2 linked regions of the Bernardetia sp. MNP-M8 genome follow. The protein of the gene in region 2 interacts with the protein of the main gene of each other region in a pairwise test. Links are inferred from orthologs where the notes say so. Each region holds a gene or a part of one and is shown on either strand. Other genes may lie near its edges.

The links. The genes of interacting proteins can lie anywhere in the genome.
Region 1: the proteins of V9L04_RS08260 (region 2) and dnaA interact in binary tests that used the Escherichia coli proteins (3 or more experiments, as listed by UniProt). The link is inferred for Bernardetia sp. MNP-M8 from one-to-one orthologs.

Annotation. Positions count from the first base shown.
Region 1 is NZ_CP147012.1:4,668,340-4,672,461, forward strand. Bases 1,153-4,122 are described here. They hold dnaA (chromosomal replication initiator protein DnaA), read right to left. Parts: upstream 3,613-4,122; coding sequence 1,693-3,612; downstream 1,153-1,692. Other genes in these bases: V9L04_RS18900 (cyclic nucleotide-binding domain-containing protein), read left to right, coding at 1,153-1,629. Also shown: V9L04_RS18890 (LptF/LptG family permease), read left to right, coding at 1-254; V9L04_RS18895 (metallophosphoesterase family protein), read left to right, coding at 272-973; more of V9L04_RS18900, read left to right, coding at 1,081-1,152. UniProt on the Escherichia coli protein: Plays an essential in the initiation and regulation of chromosomal replication. Binds in an ATP-dependent fashion to the origin of replication (oriC) to initiate formation of the DNA replication initiation complex once per cell cycle.
Region 2 is NZ_CP147012.1:1,999,244-2,004,398, reverse strand. What follows is about bases 1,359-4,207. They hold V9L04_RS08260 (HU family DNA-binding protein), read left to right. Parts: upstream 1,359-2,538; coding sequence 2,539-2,877; downstream 2,878-4,207. Other genes in these bases: V9L04_RS08255 (tetratricopeptide repeat protein), read left to right, coding at 3,042-3,980; V9L04_RS08265 (chemotaxis protein), read right to left, coding at 1,359-1,636. In the rest of the region: thrC (threonine synthase), read left to right, coding at 1-1,003; more of V9L04_RS08265, read right to left, coding at 1,016-1,358; V9L04_RS08250 (Rne/Rng family ribonuclease), read left to right, coding at 4,729-5,155.

The sequences.
Region 1 (4,122 bases), 2.7 Mb from region 2 along the record:
AGCGTTATGCATCTCCTTTTGCTATTATTATTCTTACCTTGATGGGGGTGGTAGTTTCTTCTAAAAAAACAAGACAAGGAACAAGTTTTAATATTGCACTTGGCTTTGTGTTGGCTTTTGTGTTTATTTTGTTTGTAGTAGTAGCTAGAAGTTTGGGACAAAGTGGAGCATTAGACCCTCGTGTGGGAGCTTGGATTCCAAATATTATCTTTGGTATAGTTGCTATTTATCTCTACTGGCGTGCGCCCAAATAAAGGAAGAATTTAGATAAATGAAATTAGAACATACAAAATATTCAAAGTTTATTTCTAAAAACCCAGATGGAAGACAGTTAGTTATTCCTGATATTCATGGTTGTTTGGCTACTTTCAAAACCTTATTAAATCAAATAAAATTAACTAAAAATGACCAACTTTTTTTGTTAGGAGATTATATTAATAAAGGAAAGGATAGCAAAGGAGTTTTAGATTTGATTATAAAACTGCAAGAAAATCAAGATGAAAATGGCTATCAAGTTTTTCCTTTACGTGGAAATCATGAGCAAATGTTTATTGAAGATTACGAAGGAATAAAGACAAGTCAGTTTTTGGATAAAACTGCTGAATTCTCACAATTAGAATATGATTTTGTTTCTACTTTGCCTTATTTCTATGAGTTAGATAATTTCTTTTTAGTTCATGCTGGCTTCAATTTAGAAACTAATAATCCATTTTCAGATTTTGAAACAATGCTTTGGAAAAGAGATTTTGTAATTACTGATAAAGAAAAAGAAAATCATTTTTATGATAAAACTATTATTATTGGACATAACCCTACTTTTTTGGATTATATTTTACAAGACATTAATTTAAAAGCTCCTTCAATTTGTTTAGATAATGGATGTGTTTATACTAAAAAATGGTTTTTAGGAAATTTACTATGTCTTAATTTGACTTCAAATGAAATTTTTATACAAGAAAATACTGAAAATTAACTTCGTATTTTTAGTTAATTTTGACTTTAGAAATAATAATTTCGTAATCTTCACTCCTATTTATCTATTTGAACTCTCACCTCTAAATTTTAACTTCATACTTTACTATGTGGAATCCATTTGCTCGTAAATATTCTTCTCAAGACAAAAAATTAATGGATTTTCTTAGAAAAATGTTGATTTTTTCTTGCCTTACTGATGAGGAATTAATGGTTTTTCTACCTAATCTTTATTTAAGAAATTATTCAAAAGATGAAATTGTTTTTTTTAGAAATGATCCAAGCCAAGCACTTTATATGGTCAAATCAGGTCAAATACGACTAGACTTAGATGTTGGAGAACGATTTGAAGAGTTAGGAAAGGTTACAAAAGGAGAGTTTTTTGGAGAAAATTGTTTAGTGCAAGGAACTCATCGATTATATAATGCAATTTGTTGTGATGCTGTAACAGAATTATATATTCTTCCTCTTGCTAATATATTAGAAATTTTTGAAGAATATCCACGCATCAAATCAAAAATATATGAAATGATGTCTCAAAATCAACAGGAATATATTCAAAATATATTTAATGCTTACCGAGATTCATTTGGTATTTTTGAATTAAGCCATTCCTATTTCAAAGGAGAGAATAAAAATAACCATATAATAGAATAAAATAAAAAAGCCAATAAGAACGAAAAGAACTTATTGGCTTTTTTATGTATTAAAACTTTGTTTTTAAAGTTGTTCTATTCGCTTGATAATCTCATCAAAAGTCTTTTTATAAGATTCTTCCTGTTCCATCTTGATAGGAACAACTTTACAAGCATGAATAACTGTGCTGTGGTCTCTTTTTCCAAAGTGCCAACCGATTGCTTTTAAAGGCAAATCAGTATATTCTTTTGTTAGATACATCGCAAACTGACGAGCTACTGCAATTTCTTTTTTTCTTGTTTTTCCTTTGAGTTGCTCTAAAGTAACTTGAAAAAAAGCTGCTACAATTTCTTCAATTGCATCAATAGAAAGTTCGTGAGTTTCGTTTTGATGTGCCACAACTGCGCCAAGTGCTTGACGAGCGAGGTCTAGTGTAATACTCATATCAGCCAAAGAAGATTTAGCTAAAAGAGAAGTAATTACACCTTCTAGTTCTCTAACATTAGTTGTTACACTTTTTGCTAGAAAATCAATCACATCTTGAGAAACTTGCGATTCGTATCCTTGTAATTTCGTATAAATAATTGCCTTTCTTGTTTCTACATCAGGAACTTTCAAATCTAGGATTGCTCCCCATTTGAAACGAGAAAGTAGTCGTTCTTGCAAACCTCTCATCTGAGCAGGCGCACAATCGCTAGTCATTATCATCTGTTTGCCTGCACTATGCAAGTGATTGAAGATATGGAAAAAACTCTCTTGAGTCTTTACCTTATCACACAAAAACTGAATATCATCAACAATCAAGACATCTAAATGATAATACTGTTCGGTAAACTGCGTAATTTCGTTTTCACGTACAGAAGCTACAAAATCATTGGCAAACTGGTCGGCAGATACATAAACTACTCGCTTTTCTGGATAATGTTCTAAGATTTTGTTGCCAATCGCATGTGCTAAGTGCGTTTTGCCCAAACCTACACCTCCATATAAAACTAAAGGGTGAAAACTCGTTCTTCCTGGATTTTTAGCAATTGCTCTACCTGCTGCAAAAGCAACACTATTACACTCACCTTCTACAAAAGTATCGAAGGTATATCTTGGATTAAGATTGTGAGGTAGTGCTTGTGTTGTCTTGACAGGACGAAAATTAGACTGTTGTTGAACATCTCTTGTTCGATTTTGAGTCTGATTTTGATAATATTGTTGAGAAGACTGTGAAGTAGAAGACTGAAAATTAGACGACTTCTGAACCTGTGGTGCAAACTGATTAGTAGTACTAGTTTGTTGGGTTCTATTATTTTCTTGTCTAATTGGTTGTCTTGCTTCTACTCTATTTTCTAGCTCTTTTTTATATTCTGGTTTATATTCCTGTCTAGTAGATTGCTGAGTTGAGTTATTTAATTGGCTTCTAGAAGTAGCCGTTTCATAATTCGAATTGCCATTTAAAACTATTGGATTGTCTGAATCTATATCCTTTTGATTATTATTTTGCTGAGTTGAATTCTGATTTTGAAACAAACTTGTTTGAATAGAAGTCGTTTCAGAATTATCTCCTTCATGACCATAACTCTCGGAAACATGAGAAGAAGAATTAAAATTATTTTTTTGTTTTGCTTGACCTTGCTGATTCTGATTTGTTGATTCTATCCTTTCGTCAAACGAATTATCAAATAAAGGTGTTTGTTTTTTTTCTGGAAGAAGAGAGTATTCTAATTTTCCATTTGTTCCTAATTGTTCGATAATCGCTTTTCTGAGTACAAGAACATAATGTTCTTCTAAAAATTCGTAAAAATAGAGGCTCGGTACTTGAATCGTCAAAATATTTTGGCGCAACCGCAAAGGTCGGACAGGTATAAACCAAGTTTTGAAACTCTGCTCTGGAATTTCAGACTTTATTACCTCCAAACATTGCTGCCAAACTGTCTGACAATCTTTGTAGCCACCACTATTTGTTGAGTGTGGGTTCAATGAGATAGCCGTATTTTGTTGAGAAAGTGATACCATAATTAATTAAAAAAACTAAATTTCCACACACTATCCAAATTTCTTTAGTATCAATAAGATTAGAAAAGGCAATCTGATTAAAGATTTTACTAGTAGTACTGCCTCTCGTTTCTATTTACTGATATTGATTTATTCTTTTAGTTGTCTTTACTTTTTTACTATTTATTTTCTGTTTATCGTTTTTGATTTGATAACTAACCACAAAATTTAATTTGTAGCTCTACTATTATAAAATCTATAACTTAAATTTCTTTTTCTTTACCTGAGTTTGGAAGCAAAATTTTCACTTCATCTCATAAAGGTTTTTTTTATATAAAGACAAAAATTCCTTAACCCATTTTTTATTAAAAACTTAATTTTACCAAAAACTGGGGGTGCAAAAACTACCCTCTTTTTAAATTATTTTTTTTGAAAATCAATAAAGTTTGTTATGCTTGCTGATTTTTTTAAAAAGACAGAGAGGCTAGTAGTTATCTTTCCGTGTATGTGGATTGTGATAACAAAATTGAG
Region 2 (5,155 bases):
CAGTACACTTTCTTTCAAAGATGTAGGAATGCGTTTTATGGCAGCATTGATGAGTTATTTTTTAGCAAAAAATAAAGACAAAAAAGAAATAACTGTTTTAGTAGCCACAACAGGTGATACAGGAAGTGCAGCAGCAAGTGCATTTTTCGAAAAAGAAGGTATAAAACTTTGTATTCTTTATCCAAAAAATAAATTGAGTTTATTGCAAGAAAAACAACTCAATACATGGGGCAAGAATATTATAGCTTTGGAAATTGATGGAACTTTTGAAGATTGTCAAAGGCTTGTCAAAGAAGCCATTACAAATAAAGAACTCAATAAAAGAATACAACTTACAACAGCTAATTCTTATAATATTGCTCGTCTTTTACCACAATGTGTATATTATTTTTGGGCTGTTGCTCAGTTGAAAGGCGAAAAACGAACAGCTATTTTTTCAGTCCCAAGTGGTAACTTTGGAAACATAACAGCAGGAATTATTGCCAAAAAAATGGGTCTTCGAATCAGTCGGTTTATTGCTGCAACGAATATAAATGATGTTGTTCCACAGTATTTACTCAATGGAAGTTTTGAACCTCGTCCTGCTGTTCGCACTATTTCTAGTTCGATGGATACAGGCAATCCAGTTAATTTTAGACGTTTACTGACTCTATACAATCACTCTTATACTCGCTTTTCGGCAGATATTGCAGGCTATAGGCTAACTGACCGAAGAACAAAAAATACCCTCAAGGATCTTTATGAAGGTTATAATTATTTGGCAGATCCTCATTCTACAGTCGCTTATGCTGCACTCAAAAACTATCTTACACCAGAAAGTGAAGTAGGAATTTTTCTTGCTACAGCTCATCCAGCCAAGTATTATGAAGTAGTTAAACAAACCATTTTGGATGTCGAATTAGAAATGCCTCCTTTTTTGGAAGAAGTATTGAGAAAAGATAAAGAAGTTGTTTCTCTGTCTTCTAAATTTGATGATTTGAAAGAATTTCTAACAAAAAATTAAACTCTAATCAAACTATTGTTTTTCTTGTTTTGTAGGATAAAGTACAATTAGAAGAGTAATAATACCAATTATAACAAGAAAAGCAATTTCTATATTGGTAAATAAATCTATTGTATTAAAGGCTCTGTTTACTCTAGCTAACTCTCTTTTTCCTTCATTAATTTGTATATCAGATAAAGAGTTAAGGTTATTTCTGAGTCGTAATAACTTTGTTTCCATGGTGTTCCTCCACTCTTTATCTTGCAAAATATCTCTATTATTCAAGGATTGGTTTTCTAATACTTCCACATCTTTAAAATTGTTATACAACCTTTCTAAGTAGTGTGTTTCGTTGGAAGTAAGTTGTGTCTTTGAAAATTTATCAATTAAAGTATAAATAGAGTCGTTTATAGCAGCATTTTTCGTAGAATAAAAATTAGAATCTGAAAGTAAAAAGGCAATTCTTTTTTCTTGTGTAAGGTTAGAAATGTTATAAATCAAGTTTTTGACAATCAATCTATCTTTATACATGGTAGAAACAGAAGCTCTGATGCCTTTAATATGGTCTCTATCTATTAGGTTAGTGGCTAAGACCAGTAAAAAAATAAATAATATTCCAGTTATCCACATTATTTTCTTGACAGTATTTTTCATAATCAAACCTTTTTTTATGAGATGAACCTTTAGAAACTCATAACTCTACATTTACTAAAAAGTTTATAGTAATACTATCAATTATCATTTTGTTTCATTCAATTTTAAATAAACTAGACACAACAACTCCTGTTATATTATTTTTTAATAAAAAAAACTTGCTAATTCATTCATTTTCAGTAATTTAGTATTTGTGAATTAGAAAGATGACTTTCAAACTATTTTTGCAACTAAAAATGATTCAAAACTTGTGAAAAAAATAGATAAACAACAGGATTTCTCTTGAGAATAATTTAATTCAAGATGTTACCTTACTATAAAAACAAATTTTTAATAGAATTTTACTTGCTAAATACAAATTACAAAAGTACCTTTGCACTCCCAAAAGGATTGACAACAATCTGACAATGAAGTGATTAGTTTTGGTATATTATCAAATAAAAGTTAATTTATTAAACTATAACTTCAAAAAAGATAAAAAAAAATAATTAAAAATGGACTGTAAAATAGAGTTTTAAAGTTAGAATATACGCAGAAATCTTATTACATGATTTTATATTCTGAGTTTGATATTTTTTACAATAGTTTGTTTGGTTATATATTGATTTTTCTTACTTGTTTGATTTTGCTATTTTATCCTTATTTGGAACACAAACAACTAAATATCAATTGAATATAATTGGGAAATTGTTTATGCAAATAGTTTAGTTAGTAAACTATTTTATTAAATACTCCACCAAATTCTATATAAAAATTAGAGTTAGATAGAATATTCTATCTGTTATTTTGATTTTTGTTATCATACTTATTGAATTTTATTTTTGATAAACTGGTTTTGATACATCAAACTCAGCATCAATTTTATTTAAAATTCATTCTTTTAACCTAAAAAAACAACCACAGTGACTAAAGCAGATCTTATTGCAGAAATTGCTAACCGCACCGAAAAAGATAAATTCGACGTTCAAAATATCGTAGAAGAATTTTTTAATGTAGTAAAAGACAACATGGCAGAGGGAGAGAACATTTATGTTCGTGGATTCGGAAGCTTTGTCAATAAAAAAAGAGCTAGAAAAGTAGCTCGTGATATTGCAGCCAAAAAACCAATGGTTATCGAACCTCACTTTGTTCCTAGTTTCAAACCAGCCAAAACATTTGTAGAAGCTGTAAAAACTAGCGAAAAACTACTTGCAGAAGTAGAATTAGAAGAGTCTGATAGAAGAATGAAAGCAACAGCTTAAATTATAATTATGAATTATAAATGGTAAATTATGAAATTTCATTAAGTCATAGTTTAATATTGAAGTATATTTTTTAATAAAACCTATTTTAATAAAAATATATTTAACGTATTGTCTTCATAATTTACCATTCATCATTAATCATTTACCATTGTTTTCAAGTTATGCAAATCAAACAGTATTCACTTATCGCAGCAGGAGTTGGACTAACAGCTCTTTTGGCTTTTTTACCCAAAGGGGTTGTAAAAAATGATTCTGATACTTCTGCAAATCGTGATAAAGGTGTGGTTTCGGCTTCTTCTTCTCTCAATCAAGAATTTAGTCAGGAAAATACTATTCCTGATGGACATAGTGAAGACGACGGACATGACCATAGTAATTCAGAAGCAAATGAAGACACTCAAAATGCTACTACACAGCACATGATGACTGTTTCAGAAGAAGATAAAGAATTATTAAACTCAGCTCGTACTCTTTATTTTGAAGTTTCTAATACAAAAAATGTAAGTCATAATGATAAACATCAAGCCTTAGAGAACTTTATTGAAAATCTCAAAAAAATTAGCTTGTTTGATAGTGCAGCCTATTATTTGGCTATTGAAGCAGAAGAAAATCCAACTTTAGGACATAATCTTGCTGCTGCTGATGCCTATTATGAAGCCTCTGTTTTTGCTATTAATCCAACAAAAGCAAGTGCAGCCTCTGAAAAAGCAAGGAAGTATTATGAGTTAGTTTTGAAGGAAAATCCAAAAAATACAGATGCAAAGGCACAACTTGCAATGACCTATGTAACAACTCCTAATCCGATGAAGGGAATTGCAATGCTTAGAGAAATTGTAGAGCAAGACCCAAATCATACAAAGGCGATTGAGAATTTAGGATTACTTTCTGTACAGTCTGGGCAGTATGACAAAGCTGTTACTCGTTTTGAGAGATTAGTAGAACTCAAGCCCGATGATGTCTCGGCTCATTTGTATTTGGGAGTAAGCTACAAAGAAACAGGAGCAAAAGAAAAAGCTAGAAAACAATTAGAGTTTGTCTTTGATAATGCAACTGACCCAGCTTTGAAAGAAGCAGCTAAAGAGTATTTAAAAGGACTCTAAACGTGAAATAAACTGACAAATTGTGTAAAACTTACTATTTTTTTATTAATTGTATGATTTTTGCACTATTTATGGTATATTTGCCAAAATTAGGTGTAGAGTAATTAAAATCAATTAAAATTGGTTTCCTTACAATTTTTGAGTATATTTTGTTTCAAATTTTTACTCAAACAAAGCCTTTTATGATTTAGATTTCAATTCTTTTGAAAAACGGCAAAATTCACTAAATCAACCTTATACTTTATTTGACTTATATAATAAATTGGATTGTGTTTTTTCTAATACAGTCATTTATTAATAATTATATTTCAAAATCATTTTTATAAAATTTTAATCATTTAAATCAAAACATTATGCCTTGCGGAAAAAAACGTAAAAGACACAAGATTGCTACTCATAAACGTAAAAAACGTCTTCGTAAAAATCGTCATAAGAAAAAATAATTGACACTCTTTACAAAAGCAGACACTTTTATATAAACAGATTTTATCTGTTTCTGAAAGTTTCTGCTTTTGGTATTGAAAAGCGTTTGTGGCAAAATGTAGCAAACACTTTCTGATGTATTTTTGAGATAGATTATTAAAACTCTTATCAATACTATTTAAGACAAGCAAAACAACTGTATTGGATTGTCTGCTACAAAATTTGCATTCTTTATGCCTAGCCATAAACGAAGCAAAGAATCTTCCTAACCGAGTTAAAGCGCAGGTTAGTTTAGATAAATTATTCAACTAATCGAATTACGAATGTGAGTAACGAATTAGTAATTAATGCCACTCCTGAAGGAGGGCGAATTGCGCTTTTGCAAGATAGAAACTTAGTAGAGTTTCATCACGATGAGGGAAATCATCAGTTTTCAGTAGGAGATATGTATTTAGGAACAGTAAGACGTATTGTTCCAGGCATGAATGCAGCTTTCATAGACATTGGATATGAAAAAGATGCATTTTTGCATTATTTGGATTTAGGTCCAAATGTAAGTTCTTTGATAAAATATACGAAGCAAGTACGTAGTAATAATCCAAAAAACGGACAGCAAGACTACAAGTTTACCAACTTCCAGCTTGAAAAGCCAATAGATAAACTCGGTAAAATGGGTGATGTTTTGAAGCCAAATCAGCTTGTTTTGGTACAAGTAGTTAAAGAACCAATTTCAACAAAAGGACCTCGTTTGT